Regions from separate parts of the Gordonia sp. J1A genome, predicted to be linked through region 1. Evidence: riboswitches for the same ligand, from Rfam matches in the RefSeq annotation. Region 1 holds a riboswitch; the other holds the start of a gene.
The links. A riboswitch is a leader RNA that binds a small molecule or an ion and turns the genes downstream of it on or off. The one in region 1 is predicted to bind cobalamin.
Positions count from the first base shown of each region.

Region 2: linked by a shared signal. The riboswitch ahead of ACZ5QD_RS15455 (ABC transporter substrate-binding protein) and the one ahead of metE (5-methyltetrahydropteroyltriglutamate--homocysteine S-methyltransferase) in region 1 are both predicted to bind cobalamin.

Region 1 covers NZ_AP041607.1:447,797-454,912, reverse strand. The annotation lists gene ACZ5QD_RS02135 (acetyl/propionyl/methylcrotonyl-CoA carboxylase subunit alpha) at 1-1,750, shown strand, start outside; gene ACZ5QD_RS02130 (hypothetical protein) at 1,882-2,238, shown strand; gene ACZ5QD_RS02125 (hypothetical protein) at 2,283-2,732, opposite strand; cobalamin riboswitch at 2,964-3,197, shown strand; gene metE (5-methyltetrahydropteroyltriglutamate--homocysteine S-methyltransferase) at 3,307-5,658, shown strand; gene ACZ5QD_RS02115 (FMN-binding glutamate synthase family protein) at 5,804-7,116, shown strand, end outside.
Region 2 covers NZ_AP041607.1:3,308,345-3,315,460, forward strand. The annotation lists gene ACZ5QD_RS15435 (MFS transporter) at 1-473, opposite strand, end outside; gene ACZ5QD_RS15440 (TetR/AcrR family transcriptional regulator) at 473-1,021, opposite strand; gene ACZ5QD_RS15445 (TetR/AcrR family transcriptional regulator) at 1,103-1,660, opposite strand; gene ACZ5QD_RS15450 (acyl-CoA thioesterase) at 1,710-2,510, shown strand; cobalamin riboswitch at 2,549-2,734, shown strand; gene ACZ5QD_RS15455 (ABC transporter substrate-binding protein) at 2,763-3,728, shown strand; gene ACZ5QD_RS15460 (FecCD family ABC transporter permease) at 3,736-4,776, shown strand; gene ACZ5QD_RS15465 (ABC transporter ATP-binding protein) at 4,773-5,585, shown strand; gene ACZ5QD_RS15470 ((2Fe-2S) ferredoxin domain-containing protein) at 5,585-6,319, shown strand; gene ACZ5QD_RS15475 (hypothetical protein) at 6,406-7,107, shown strand.

The DNA.
Region 1 (7,116 bases):
TGAGATCGCCGTTCGCGTGATTCGCGCCGCGAAGGACGCAGGCATCGCCAGTGTCGCCGTGTACGCCGAACCGGACGCCGACGCACTGTTCGTGCAGCTGGCGGACGAGGCGTTCGCACTCGGCGGCCAGACGTCGGCCGAGTCGTACCTGGTGTTCGACAAGGTCCTCGACGCCGCCGCCAAGTCCGGCGCTGACGCAGTCCACCCCGGATACGGCTTCCTCTCGGAGAATGCGGACTTCGCACAGGCCGTGATCGACGCCGGTCTCACCTGGATCGGCCCGCCCCCGTCGGCCATCCGTGACCTCGGCGACAAGGTGACCGCACGCCACATCGCCGAGCGCGCGAAGGCGCCGATGGCCGCCGGCACCAAGGATCCCGTCGCCGGCGCCGACGAGGTGGTCGAGTTCGCCAAGCAGTACGGCGTCCCGGTCGCGATCAAGGCCGCCTTCGGCGGCGGCGGCCGCGGCATGAAGGTCGCGCACACCGTCGAGGAGATCCCCGAGCTGTTCGAGTCGGCCACCCGCGAGGCCGTCGCGGCATTCGGTCGCGGCGAGTGCTTCGTGGAGCAGTACCTCGACAAGGCGCGACACGTCGAGGCCCAGGTCATCGCCGACCAGCACGGCAACGTCGTCGTCGCCGGAACCCGTGACTGCTCGCTGCAGCGCCGGTTCCAGAAGCTGGTGGAGGAGGCCCCCGCTCCCTTCCTGACCGACGAGCAGCGGGCGCGCATCCACTCCTCCGCGAAGGCCATCTGCCGCGAGGCCGGCTACTACGGCGCGGGCACCGTGGAGTACCTGGTCCAGGGTGACACCGTCTCGTTCCTCGAGGTCAACACCCGACTCCAGGTGGAGCACCCGGTCACCGAGGAGACCTCGGGCATCGATCTGGTGCGCCAGCAGTTCCGCATCGCCGAGGGCAAGCCCCTGGAGATCACCGAGGATCCGACCCCGCGTGGTCACTCCTTCGAGTTCCGGATCAACGGTGAGGACGCCGGGCGAGGCTTCCTGCCCGCGCCCGGCCCGATCACCGTCTACCGCGAGCCCTCCGGCCCCGGCGTCCGCGTCGACTCCGGCGTCCGCCAGGGCGACGTCATCGGCGGTCAGTTCGACTCGATGCTGGCCAAGCTGATCGTCACCGGCGAGAACCGGACCCAGGCACTCGAGCGCGCCCGCCGCGCACTGGCCGAGTTCGAGGTCGACGGCCTCGCCACCGTGATCCCGTTCCACCGCCACATCGTGTCGAACCCCGCCTTCATCGGCAGCACCGACGAGAACGGCGTCGAGGGCTTCGAGGTCTACACCAAGTGGATCGAGACCGATTGGGACAACCCGATCAAGCCCTTCACCGGCGGTGAGCCGCTCGACGACGAGGACGACACCCAGCGCCAGAAGGTCATCGTCGAGGTCGACGGCCGCCGCGTCGAGGTCTCGCTGCCCGGCGATCTCAACCTGGGCGGCGGTGGCGGCACCAACGGCGCCATCCGCCGCAAGCCGAAGTCGCGCACGCGCAAGAAGGGCGGCGGCGCCGCTGCCTCCGGCGACGCCGTGACCGCGCCGATGCAGGGCACCGTCGTCAAGGTGGCCGTCGGTGAGGGCGACGAGGTCGCCGAGGGCGACCTGGTCGTGGTCCTGGAGGCCATGAAGATGGAGAACCCGGTCACTGCGCACAAGGCCGGCACCATCACCAGCCTGTCCGCCGAGGCCGGTGCCGCGGTCACCCAGGGCACGGTGCTGCTCGAGATCAAGTAGAACCGGATACACCTCCGGCTGTGCCGTTCCGCCTGACCGATGTGGAGTCAGGAGGAACGGCACAGCCCGTTTTCGGAGCCGTGCACGCGCCCGGATCCGGCCGATTCGTGAGCGAACGAGAAGGACCCGTCATGGAAGCTGTCGAGATCAACGCCGGTGCGTGGTATCTTCGCGCCCTGCGGCACGACGAGCGGTTGTCCGATGTGCCCGCGCTCGAGCTCCTCGGCGTCGGCGATCCGGTCGAGTACATCCGAGCCGCCGACGCCGCGTGGGCCGACGAGTCGCGTCTCACGTGGGCGGTGTGCGTCCCCACCACCGGAGAACTCGCGGCGCTGATCGGCGTCGACGCCGCCGGGTCGGTGGCCAGCCTCGCCCGCGACGGCTACGACGCCGCGCTCGCGGCCGCGGTCGATCCCGCCACCCGTTGCGCGAGCGCACTGCTCGACGTCGAAGCGGCGGCTCTGCGCTCCGGACTGCCGGGCCGCTGACCCGGACGCCGCGCATCCAGGTCGCCGCGCATTCAGGCCGGCGCTCAGAGGGGCGAGTCGGCGGGGTTCCCGAGATCGGTGCAGTCGACCAGCACCATGTCGTCGCGGTGCGCGACGAGATACCGCACGGCAGGCAGTCCCGCCCCCAGCTCCGCGATGGCCTCGCGAACGCGTTCGGCTCCCAGGTAGAAGGGTTGGGCGGGACGGCCGCCGAACGCCGCGCGGCACAGACTCGTCGGGCAGTCGGCGGCGGCCTCGATGACGCGTGCGACGGCGATCGAACCGGCATCCGGGCTGTCGAGGGTCTGGATCACCGCCCCCGCCAGACTCGGATGCTGATCGACGAACTTCAGCGCCGCACTCGAGCAGGCGTCGAGACTGTCGTACCACTCGGGGAGATAGAGCGTCGTCGACGAGGTGTCGGGCGCCGGAACCACGCGGGCGCCGAGCGCCACATAGATGTCCTTGCAGCCGCCGGCGCCCAGACTTGACACGCAGGCCATCAGTCGCTGTTCTGTCGGAACATCGCCGTCACCTGCGGGATTCCGCTCGTCTCCACGGGCTACGAGGATGATCCCAGCGACCGGATGAGCCGGTCCGCCGGAGTTAAAATCACCGCCGGATCCCATGCTGCCCAATGGTACCCGGTCCTTTACCATCGATAACTGCAACTGGTTCGCCCGGCCGGGATCACTATGGAGCCCCTGCTTCCCGCCGGGCGTCGACGCGAGTTCGCTGCCGACGGCAGCGACCGCCCGCGAAGAGGGAATCCGGTGAGACTCCGGAGCTGACCCGCAGCGGTATGTCGGAACGACCGCCGTCACACGCACTGGGACCGCCCCGCCCGAGCCACGGCTCACCGGCGGCGGCGCCTGGGAAGCGACGGCCAGTAGAAGCGGGCTCCATTCCTGGCCCGCGCGCCGACGAGCCCGAAGACCTGCCGGATGTATCGAGCGCATCCGCGCCCGGTGGCTGTCCGCCTCGAGGAAACGGGCGACTGACGAACTGCGGTTCGCAGCGCCCGGTATGGCGACGGCTCGAACTACTCATGCAGGAGAAGAACACGTCATGTCCGATGACACGACTATCACCACCGACACCAGAACCACCGACTCGGCGGGCTTCACGGCCACCGTCCCCGGCGTCGCCCGGATCGGCGCCAACCGGGAGCTCAAGCGCGCGGTCGAAGCCTATTGGGCGGGCCGGATCGACGCCGCCGCACTCACCCGGGTCGCAACGGGCATCCGCCGCGACAGCTGGAGCAGACTGATCGACGCCGGTTTCGACTCGGTGCCCGTCAACACGTTCTCGTACTACGACCAGGTGCTCGACACCGCTGTGATGCTCGGCGCGCTGCCACCGCGAGTGGCGGCGATCGACGATCCGCTGGACCGCTACTTCGCCGCCGCCCGCGGCACCGCCGGCGGCCCGGGCCCCGACATCGCACCGCTGGAGATGACCAAGTGGTTCGACACCAACTACCACTATCTGGTTCCGGAGATCGGTCCGGACACCGAGTTCACCCTCGACCCGGGCACAGTCCTCGATGAGATCGCTCAGGCGCAGGCTCAGGGCGTGCCCGCCCGTCCCGTGGTGATCGGACCGATCACCTTCCTCGCGCTCGCCAAGGCGGTCGACGGCGGCCCGACACCGCTGACCCGCATCGACGATCTCCTGCCGCTCTACACCGAGCTCCTCGGCCGCCTGGCCCAGACCGGTGTCGACTGGGTCCAGATCGACGAACCCACGCTGGTGACCGATCAGGCCGACGGTCTCACCGACCTGGCCGAACGCGTCTACGGTGTGCTGTCGGCTGTCCGGACGCGCCCGCGGATCCTGGTGCAGACGTACTTCGGCGATGCGGGCGACCGTCTCGCGGCACTGGCGCGGACCGAGGTGGAGGGCGTCGGAGTGGACCTGGTGACCGGCTCTCCGAACACCGTCCGCACGGCCGATCTGACCGGAAAACTGGTAGTCGCCGGCGTGGTGGACGGCCGCAACGTCTGGCGCACCGACCTCGACGCGGCGCTGGCCGCGCTCGAGTCGCTGCGCGCGCACGCCGGTGCCCTCGCGGTCTCGACCTCGTGTTCCACACTGCACGTCCCGTACACCGTGCGCGGCGAGTTCGAACTCGACCCGGTGCTGCACGGATGGCTGGCCTTCGCCGAAGAGAAGTTCGGCGAGGTGGCCGCGCTCGCTCGGGCCCTGGCGCACGGCCGGGACGACCAGGCGTGCCGGTTCGAGGCGGCGCGCGCGGCACTGGCGTCCCGGGCAGCGGACCCGCGCGTACACGTCGCCGCGGTCCGCGAACGCCTCGCCGGGCTCACTCCGGCCGACTGGACCCGCTCGCCCGCGCCCGACCGCCGTGAGGCGCAGGACGCCGCGCTCGGCCTGCCCGTCCTGCCGACCACGACCATCGGCTCGTACCCGCAGACGGTCGAGATCCGCAAGGCGCGCCTCGCGCTGCGCAACGGAACCATCGACTCGGCGGCCTACCGGTCCCGGATGGAGCAGGAGATCGCCGCGGTGATCGCCCTGCAGGAGCAGGTGGGTCTGGACGTCCTCGTCCACGGGGAACCCGAGCGGAACGACATGGTCCAGTACTTCGCCGAACAACTCGACGGCTTCTTCGCGACGGCCGCCGGCTGGGTCCAGTCGTACGGGTCACGCTGCGTCCGGCCGCCGATCCTGTTCGGCGACGTCCGGCGGTCGTCGCCGATGACGGTCGGCTGGATCACCTACGCGCAGTCCCTGACCGAGAAGCCGGTCAAGGGCATGCTCACCGGCCCGGTGACGATCCTCGCGTGGTCGTTCGTCCGCGACGACCAGCCGCTCGCCGAGACCGCGCGTCAGGTGGCTCTCGCGATCCGGGACGAGACCACCGATCTCGAGCGCGCGGGGGTACCGATCATCCAGGTCGACGAACCGGCACTGCGCGAACTGCTGCCGCTGCGGACCGCCGACCGCGCGGCGTACCTCGACTGGGCGGTGACCGCCTTTCGTATCGCCACCGGCGGGGTCGGCGACGCCACCGCGATCCACACGCATCTGTGCTACTCGGAGTTCGGCGAGGTGATCGGTGCAATCGCCGCGCTCGACGCGGACGTCACCTCCATCGAGGCGGCGCGCTCCCATATGGAGGTCCTCGACGACCTCGACGCGGCAGGCTTCGCCGCCCAGGTGGGTCCGGGCGTCTACGACATCCATTCGCCACGCGTGCCGGCCGCCGATGAGATGGCCGCGTCGCTGCGTGAAGCGCTCGACGCGGTGCGCGCCGACCGGCTGTGGGTCAATCCCGACTGCGGGCTCAAGACCCGCCGCACCGACGAGGTCACCGCCGCGCTGCGGAACATGGTCGACGCCGCCCGCCGGGTCCGCGAGGAGATCGCCGCCGATCGGGCCACGGTGCCCGCCACCTGATCGCGACCGGATCCATCGGACACCGCTCACCGGTGACCGATGGATCCGGTGCGGCCCGTCCTGCCTCCGGTACCGCCGCGTCCGAACTACAGTGGGAGCCGCCCGATTCCCCGACCGGCGGTTCCCGCGACAAGAGGTGGAGACGATGCTCAGATGGTTGGCTGTTGCCGCGACGTGGGTTCTCGCCGCGGTGTCCTCGACGCTCGTCCTGGTCTCCCCGTGGTGGCTATTCGTCACCGGCGTCCTCGCCTTCATCGCGCTGGTCGGCACGTACGACCTGGTGCAGGCCCGCCACAGCATTCTGCGGAACTATCCGGTGCTCGGGCATTTCCGCTTCCTCATGGAGAGCATCCGGCCGGAGATCCAGCAGTACTTCATCGAACGCGACACCGACGGGACCCCGTTCGACCGGGAGACGCGCACCACGATCTACGAACGCGCCAAGGACGTCAAGGACGTCGACCCGTTCGGCACCCAGCGCGATCCGACGGTGATCGGATACGAGTACGTGCGGCACTCGATCGTCGCGCACTCCGCCACCGACGAGACCCCCACCGTGCGGATCGGCGGGCCGGCGTGCACTCAGCCGTACGACATGGCGATGTACAACGTGTCCGCGATGAGCTTCGGCGCGCTGTCGGCGAATGCGATCCTGGCACTCAACGGCGGTGCCGCCAAAGGCGGCTTCGCACACGACACCGGTGAGGGTGGGCTCAGCTCCTACCATCTGCGGCCCGGGGGCGATCTGATCTGGGAGATCGGCACGGGTTATTTCGGCTGCCGCACCCCCGACGGGCACTTCGACCCCGAGCAGTTCCGTGCCAAGGCATCGAACCCGCAGGTCAAGTGCATTTCGATCAAGCTGTCCCAGGGGGCCAAACCCGGTCTCGGCGGAGTGATGCCCGGCCCCAAGGTGACGGCCGAGATCGCGCAGATTCGGGGTGTCCCCGCCGGGCGGTCCGTCGTCTCACCGCCCTCGCACAACGCTTTCCACACCCCCGTCGGGCTGTGCGAGTTCATCGGCCGTCTGCGCGACCTGTCGGGCGGCAAGCCGGTCGGCTTCAAACTGTGCGTCGGTTCGCGCAGTGAGCTCCTCGGCATCTGCAAGGCCATCCGCCAGACCGGGATCGCACCCGATTTCATCATCGTCGACGGGGCCGAGGGCGGCACCGGGGCCGCGCCGGTGGAATTCGAGGACAACGTCGGGACCCCGCTGACCGAAGGCCTGATGACGGTACACAACGCACTGGTCGGCACCGGTCTGCGCGACCAGATCCGGATCGGCGCGTCGGGCAAGATCACCAACGGCATCGACATCGTCAAGCGCGTAATCCAGGGCGCCGATTTCACCCTCGCGGCGAGGGCGATGATGATGGCCGTCGGATGCATTCAGGCGCAGCAGTGCCACACCAACAAGTGCCCGGTCGGCGTCGCCACCCAGGATCCGAAGCGAGCCCG
Region 2 (7,116 bases), 1.1 Mb from region 1:
GCCGCACCGAGACCGGCGACCGACGACCACACCGCGAGTGCGCGCGCCCGCCGGCGCGCGTCGGTGAACAGGACGCGGATCGTCGACAGTGTGGTCGGCATGATGAACGCGCCGCCGATGCCGAGGAGGGCGCGGATGGCGATCACCGCGGTCGCCGACTCGGCGACCAGGACGAGCAGCGATGCGGCGCCGAAGACGGCGTACCCGGCCAACAGCATCCGCTTGCGTCCCCAGCGGTCGGCCAGCGATGCGGCCGGGACGAGCAGCCCGGCGAGCACCAGCGAGTAGACGTCGACGATCCACAGCAGCTGGGAGGCGGTGGGCTCCAAGTCGGCCGACATCGCGGGAAGAGCGATGTTCAGGATCGTCATATCCATCACGATCACGAGCAGGCTCGCACTCAACACAGCGGTCGCGAGCCAGGCGCGGACGGTGGAGTAGCCGGTGCTCCCCGTGGTGGGTGAGGCAGTCATCACGATTGTCTTTTCTGCGCCATGAACGGCGCGACGAGAGTGTGCAGGAAGTCTTTGGAGACGACGGTGTTGTGCAATGCCGCGTGCATCACGACACCGTCGGAGACGATCGCGAGGGCGAGCGCGTTGTCGGGTCCGACGTAATCGCTCAAGATCTCGACGAGATTGGTCTGCCAGCGGAGCGACAGCGCGCGCAACTCGGGATCGAACAGGCCCGCCGACATCAGCGAGACGTCGGCCGCGATGGCGCGGCTGTCGGCGAGGTAGTCGTGAATCTGATCCACCAGCGCTTCCGCTGACCCGCCGGCCGCGACCAGGCTGCTCCGCACGGCGGCCAGGTCTTCGTCGACCTCCGCGGCGAGCCGCTCCAGGGCCTGGGTGCGCAGGTCGTCGATGGAGGTGAAGTACTGGGTCGTCGATCCCAACGGCACACCCGCACGCTCGGCGACGCGGCGGTGCGTCAGCGCGGCCGGTCCGAGTTCGACCACCAGATCCGCCGCCGCGGCGAGAATCGCCGCCCGCCGTGCCTCCGGGTCGTGCTTGGCCATGACTCCCTCACAATTCTGTACGAATGTACATGTACTTTTGTACAGGGCTGGCGGAGGTCTGTCGATCGAATATCGGAGGGCTCAGCCCCACGTGTCGCGGATGTGTGCCGACAAGGCGTCGAGCGGTGCGGTGGAACGGGTGGCGCGAGAGGTGATGATGGCGCCTTCGAGGGCTGCCACCAGCATGTCGCCGGCGCGTCGGGCGGCGTCCGCGGCCAGTCCGTCGGCCTCGAAGGATGCGGCGATCTGGCCCGCCAGCGTTTGGAAAGCCGTGGCGGCGCGCTCGGCCGCACCCGGGTACTCCGCGGCGGAGGTGGAGGCGGCCACCAGGGGGCAGCCGAGGCGGTAGTCGTGGCGCACCAGGATCTGCTTCCACTCGTCCACGATGACGATCAGACCCTCCACAGCGGTCCGGCCGTACAGTGCGGCCGCGAGGCGCGACGAGGCGTGCCTGCCCGCCTCGTCGGTGGCCTGCTCCAGCAGTTGCGCCTTGCCGCGGGGGAAGTGCTGGTACATCGAGCGCCGCGCCACGCCGCTGTGCTCCATGAGCTCCGACATTCCGAATCCGTCGGCTCCCTTGCTCCGGAGCAGCTGAGTCGCCGACAGGAGCAGTCGGTCGCGGACGGGGAGTGTTGCCATGCACCCAGGGTACGCGTGAGTAGAACGATCGTTCTGTTACCGTCGACGCATGACTCACGTTTTCGATGAGGCCATCGCCCTCACGCCCACGGCGTCGGACCATGTGGTCCGCGCGCAGACGCATCCCGCGTACAACAACATGGTCGGCCCGTTCGGCGGCATCACGGCCGCGACCGTCGTCAACGGCATCCAGCAGCGGCCCGACGTCCTCGGCGATCCGCTCGCGCTGACCATCAATTACGCGGCACCGATCGCCGAAGGACAGTGGGATCTCGACCTGCGGCCCGTCCGGACCAACCGCACCAATCAGCACTGGGTGGTGACGATCAGCCAATCCGGACAGGTGGCGGCCACCGGCACCGCGGTCTTCGGCGTCGCCCGTGACACCTGGTCCGACACCGAGCCGACGCCTCCGGCCGCACCGCCCGCCGAGGAGGTCGAGGTCAGCGAGTACGTGGACTTCATCGCCTGGGCCAAGAACTACGACAAGCGGTTCGTCGCGGGCGGCATGGACGGGAGGAACGACGCCGACTCGACGTCGACGCTGTGGCTGCGCGACCGGCCCGAGCGGCCGCTCGACTTCCCGGCGCTCACCGCGATGACCGACGTCTTCTACCCTCGTGTCTTTCTCCGGCACGGAACCTACATGCCGGCGGGCACCATCACCCTGACCACGTATTTCCACGCCACCGCGCAGGAACTCGAGGCGCATGGAACCGGACACGTCCTCGCGACGGCGCGCGCCGCCCGGTTCGGGCACGGTCATTTCGACCAGTACGGACAGCTCTGGTCGGGCGAGGTGCTCCTCGCGACCACGCACCAGCTCGTGTACTTCAAAGACCCCGCCTGATTCGAGGTCGCCCGAGTGTCCCGGCCGTGCCCGGATACACTCGGGCGATACGTCACGGTGCTCGGGAAGTCCGGTGAGAAGCCGGCGCGGTACTCGCCACTGTGAACAGGTCCGGAAGTCGCCGGGAGTGCAGGACTCCAGCCACTGGGTGCTCGTCATCTGGGAAGGTGCGACCGCCGGCAGTCCTGTGTAGCCAGGAGACCGGCCGCGGCGTACCCCGAAGTTCCACGAGTATCTGGAAAGGGGGTCGCATTGCGCACCCTGAAGAACGCGGTGATCCTGGCGGTCGCCGGCACCGTCCTCACCGTCTCCGCCTGTTCCGGCGACGATCCCGCATCCGGCGCCGACGGCTCGGCGATCAGCCTGCAGAACTGCGGCCGCACCGTCACCCTGAAGAAGCCGGCCGACGCGGCCATCACCGTCAACCAGGGGGCCACCGAGTCGGCCCTGGCCGTCGGCGCCGGCGGGCAACTGGTCGGCACCGCCTACCTCGACAGCGCCATCGCCCCGCAATGGGCCGCAGCCTACGGCGAGATCCCGGTGCTGTCGGAGAAGTACCCCACCCGCGAAGCGGTCCTCGAGAAGCACCCCGACCTGATCGCCGCGTCGTACAGCAGCGCCTTCGACGACAAGGCGCTGGGAAGCCGGCAGTCGTTCGACGACCTCGGTGTGGCGACCTACGTGTCCCCCTTCGGCTGTGAGGACAAGTCGAAGCGTCCGGCCTCGTCCTGGGACGCGGTGGCCGGTGAGACCAGCGACTACGGCGTGCTCTTCGGACGGACGGCCGATGCCGACCGGGTGAACGCCGACATGCGCGCGAAGCTCGCCGACCTCACCGCGAAGTCGGCCGGACGGGGCAAGACGGTTCTGTGGTGGGATTCCTCGACCGACAAGCCCTTCGTCGGTGCCGGCGACGGCGGGCCGCAATTGGTGATCGACGCCGTCGGCGCGAAGAACGTCTTCGGGGATCTCTCCGGCAACTGGGCCGAGACCGGCTGGGAGGCGGTGCTCAAAGCCGATCCGGACGTGATCGTCCTGGTGGACGCCGACTGGGATCCGGCCGCCGCCAAGCGGAAGTATCTGGAGTCCGACCCGGCGCTCAAGGACCTGAAGGCCGTCGCGAAGGGATCGTTCGTGGTGATCCCGTTCGCTGAGAGCACCCCCGGTCCGCGGCTGATCGACGGCGCCGCCAAGCTGTCGGACGCGTTCGCGAAGTAGTCGGCGCGTGCGCGAACGGCTCCGCGGTACACCGGCCCTGGCGGGTTGGCTGGCCGGACTGACGATCCTGCTGCTGATCAGCATGGCGCTGGGAATCGTGGTCGGATCGGCCGATCTGCCGCTGGGCACAGTGGTGCGAGCGCTCGGCAGCAGCGTGGGCATCGGCACGTCCGATGTGCTCGACGAGAACATCGTCGTTCAGCTGCGGCTGCCGCGGGTGGTCGGAGCGGCACTCATCGGTGCGGGCCTGGCGGTCTGCGGCACCGTCCTGCAGTCGTTGACGGGCAACCAGCTGGCCGACCCGTACATCCTCGGGATGTCCGGCGGTGCGTCTCTCGGCGCCGTGGTGGTGTTGAGCACGGGAGTCGGCATGGGCAGCATGGCCGGTGGCTCAGTGGTCTCCGTCGCAGCGTTTCTGGGGGCGATGGGTGCGCTGCTGCTGGTGTTCGCGATCGCGGTCACGCGCGGGGGCGCGCTGCTTCCGGGCAGACTGATCCTGGCCGGCGTCGCCGTCGGGCAACTCGCCGCGGCGCTGAGTTCGGCGTTGATCTACTTCGGCCCGCACGGCACCGCCGACCGCGTCATGTTCTGGTCGATGGGGTCGGTGGCCGGCATCCGCTGGAACACCCTCGCGCTGACCGCGATCGTCACCGTGTGCACGATCGTCGCCGTGCTGGCCCACGCCCGAACGCTGGACGCCTTCGCCTTCGGTGAACGCGCCGCCGCGAGCCTGGGCACTCACGTGGCCCGCACTCGCTGGGTGCTCTACGCGCTGGTGTCGCTGTGCACCGCCGTCCTGGTGGCGCTGTCGGGGATCATCGGGTTCGTGGGGCTCGTGGTGCCGCACATGGTTCGCTTTCTCGTGGGCCCGCTGCACTATCGGGTCCTGCCGGTGGCGGTGGTGCTCGGGGCATTGGTGGTGGTCTGGGCCGACATCATCGCCCGCGGCGTGATGCCGTCGCGGGAACTGCCGCTCGGGCTCGTCACCTCGGTGATCGGCGTGCCCGCCTTCATCTACCTGCTCCGGCGACAGCGAGGCACCGAATGACCGGTACCGAGACCGGGATGCCCGGCATCGAGATGCGGGCGGTGAGCTTCGCCCGCGGCGAGCGGAGAATCCTCGACGACGTCACGGCCCGGGCGCCCGCCGGCCGATTCACCGGCGTGATCGGCCCGAACGGGTCCGGAAAGTCGAGCCTGCTGTCGATGGTGATGCGTTGGCAGCGGCCCGACGCCGGACAGGTGCTGCTGGGCGGCACCGACGTCCGGGAGTTGGGCCGCCGCGAGTTCGCGCGCACCGTCGCCGAGGTGGAACAGCACTCGGCGACCGTCCTGGAACTGTCGGTGGAACAGATTGTGGAGCTCGGCACCATCCCGCACGCCGGGGGGTGGGCCAGGCCGCTCGGAGACGCCGCGCACGAGGCGCATCAGGCCATCGGAACGCTCGGCATCGAGCATCTGCGGCACCGCACCTGGCAGACCCTGTCCGGCGGCGAACGGCAGAAGGTCCAGATGGCACGGGCGCTGGCGCAGCGCCCGAAGGTCCTCGTCCTCGACGAGCCGACCAACCATCTCGATGTGGCGGCCGGGCTTCACCTGCTGCAGCTGGCCCGGGATCTCGGCCTCACCGTCCTCGCTGCGCTGCACGATCTGCAACTCGCCGCGATGTACTGCGACCACCTCGTCGTGCTCGACGAGGGCCGCGTCCGTGCGCAGGGCAGCGCCTCCGAGGTGCTGACGCCCGAACTGCTGGCGGACGTCTACGGCCTCGACGCGCAGGTGCTTCGCCATCCGGTCACCGGCGGGCCACTGATCGTCATGTGCGGCGTGGTTTCGGCCACAGGAGGGGAGAAGTGATGATCGACGCCGACTGGGTGATCGTGACGGCGCCGACGGATCGCGGCGCGGATGTGCACGGCGAACTCGCCCGTGCGCTGGGAGAGCTCGCCGAACGCCATCCGGGCACGGTCTTCCGCTCCGCCGTCCTGGGCGGTGAGTCCGACACCGTCACCGAGGTGCTCGACGAGGCGGCCCGCGAGGGCGCCGACTCGGTGGTGGTGCTGAGCGGTCAGACGCTCGCCGACCGAAAGATGGACGCTTGGTTCCGCCGCGTGATCGGGCACTGGCTGCGGAACCGCCCGGCGGGCTCCGCGCCGGATATCAGAATCGGCGGATCGCTTTGCCAGACAACGGATTACGCGAATCTGATCGAGCGGGCTGCCGCCGACGGCGGGGCCCCGGCCCGCGATACCACCGCCCCGCTCGCGACGAAGGCCTGGGACGCGGTTCCCGGGTTCGCGCGACACGTGCTGGTCTGCCGCGGTCCCCGATGCTCGGCGCGAGGGGGCGCCGAGACGCAGTCGGAACTCTCCGCCGAACTCGACGCCCGGCGGCTCGGCGACGACGACGTCCTCATCACGCTCACCGGGTGCCTGTTCCCCTGCTCGCAGGCGCCGGTGGTCGCGGTCTACCCGGACGACGTCTGGTACGCCGGACTCACAGCGGCGCGAGTCGCCGATGTGGTGGAGCGGCACCTGGTGGGAGGTGAACCGATCCGGGAGTGGTTCGGAGACCGATCGGCGAGCCGGTGAACCGGACGCCCGAGCGGAGACGGCCGGGGACGGCCCGGATGTCCGGCAAGTACATTCAGTACTGAAACCACAGTCGAAGGGGACACATGGCGGGCAGGGCGATCCGGATGTCGGTGGCGATGCTGGCGGGTGGCGCAGTGCTCGCCTCGGTGGGATGCAGCACCGACGGCTCGTCCACCGCTGCCGAGCGCGAGGCCGCCGAGCTGCCGCTGACACAGGCCGAACTGCCCGCCGGTTTCCACACCGCCCGGCTCAGCAAGGACGCCCTCGCGCAGATGACGGAGCAACTCTCCGATTCCACCGCATACGTCGACATCGCACCCGCGCAGTGCGCGGCATCCGGAGCGATGGTCACCACGATCGACCCGAAGAGGGTCGGCGTGATGGCGGCGACCGATGGCGACGATGCGATCAGCGAGTCGGTGCAGCCCGTCGCCGAGATCGACGGCGGCGTCGACCTCGAGGCTGCGCGCAAGCAGGTCACCGGCGACTGCGGCGTCGTCCGGGTGCACGTGAAGGCCGGCCCGGTCAAAGGTTCGGAGATCACCGTCACGCACACCGTGATCGACGTACCGCGCGGGGCCGCCGACCAGGTCCTGGCGGTGGAGAGCCGGAGTAGGACGGTGAACGGTTCCAAATCCGGTGAGACGAGTCTGCTGGTAGGAAACGCCCTCGTCAACGGTTACGCGGTCACCGTACAGATGAGCGCCGTCGACCAGACCGCCGATCTGAATCGTGCAGTTTTCGAGGACGTCTTCGCCAGGGCGATCGCCAAGGCCGCGCGCTGACCGCCGCCT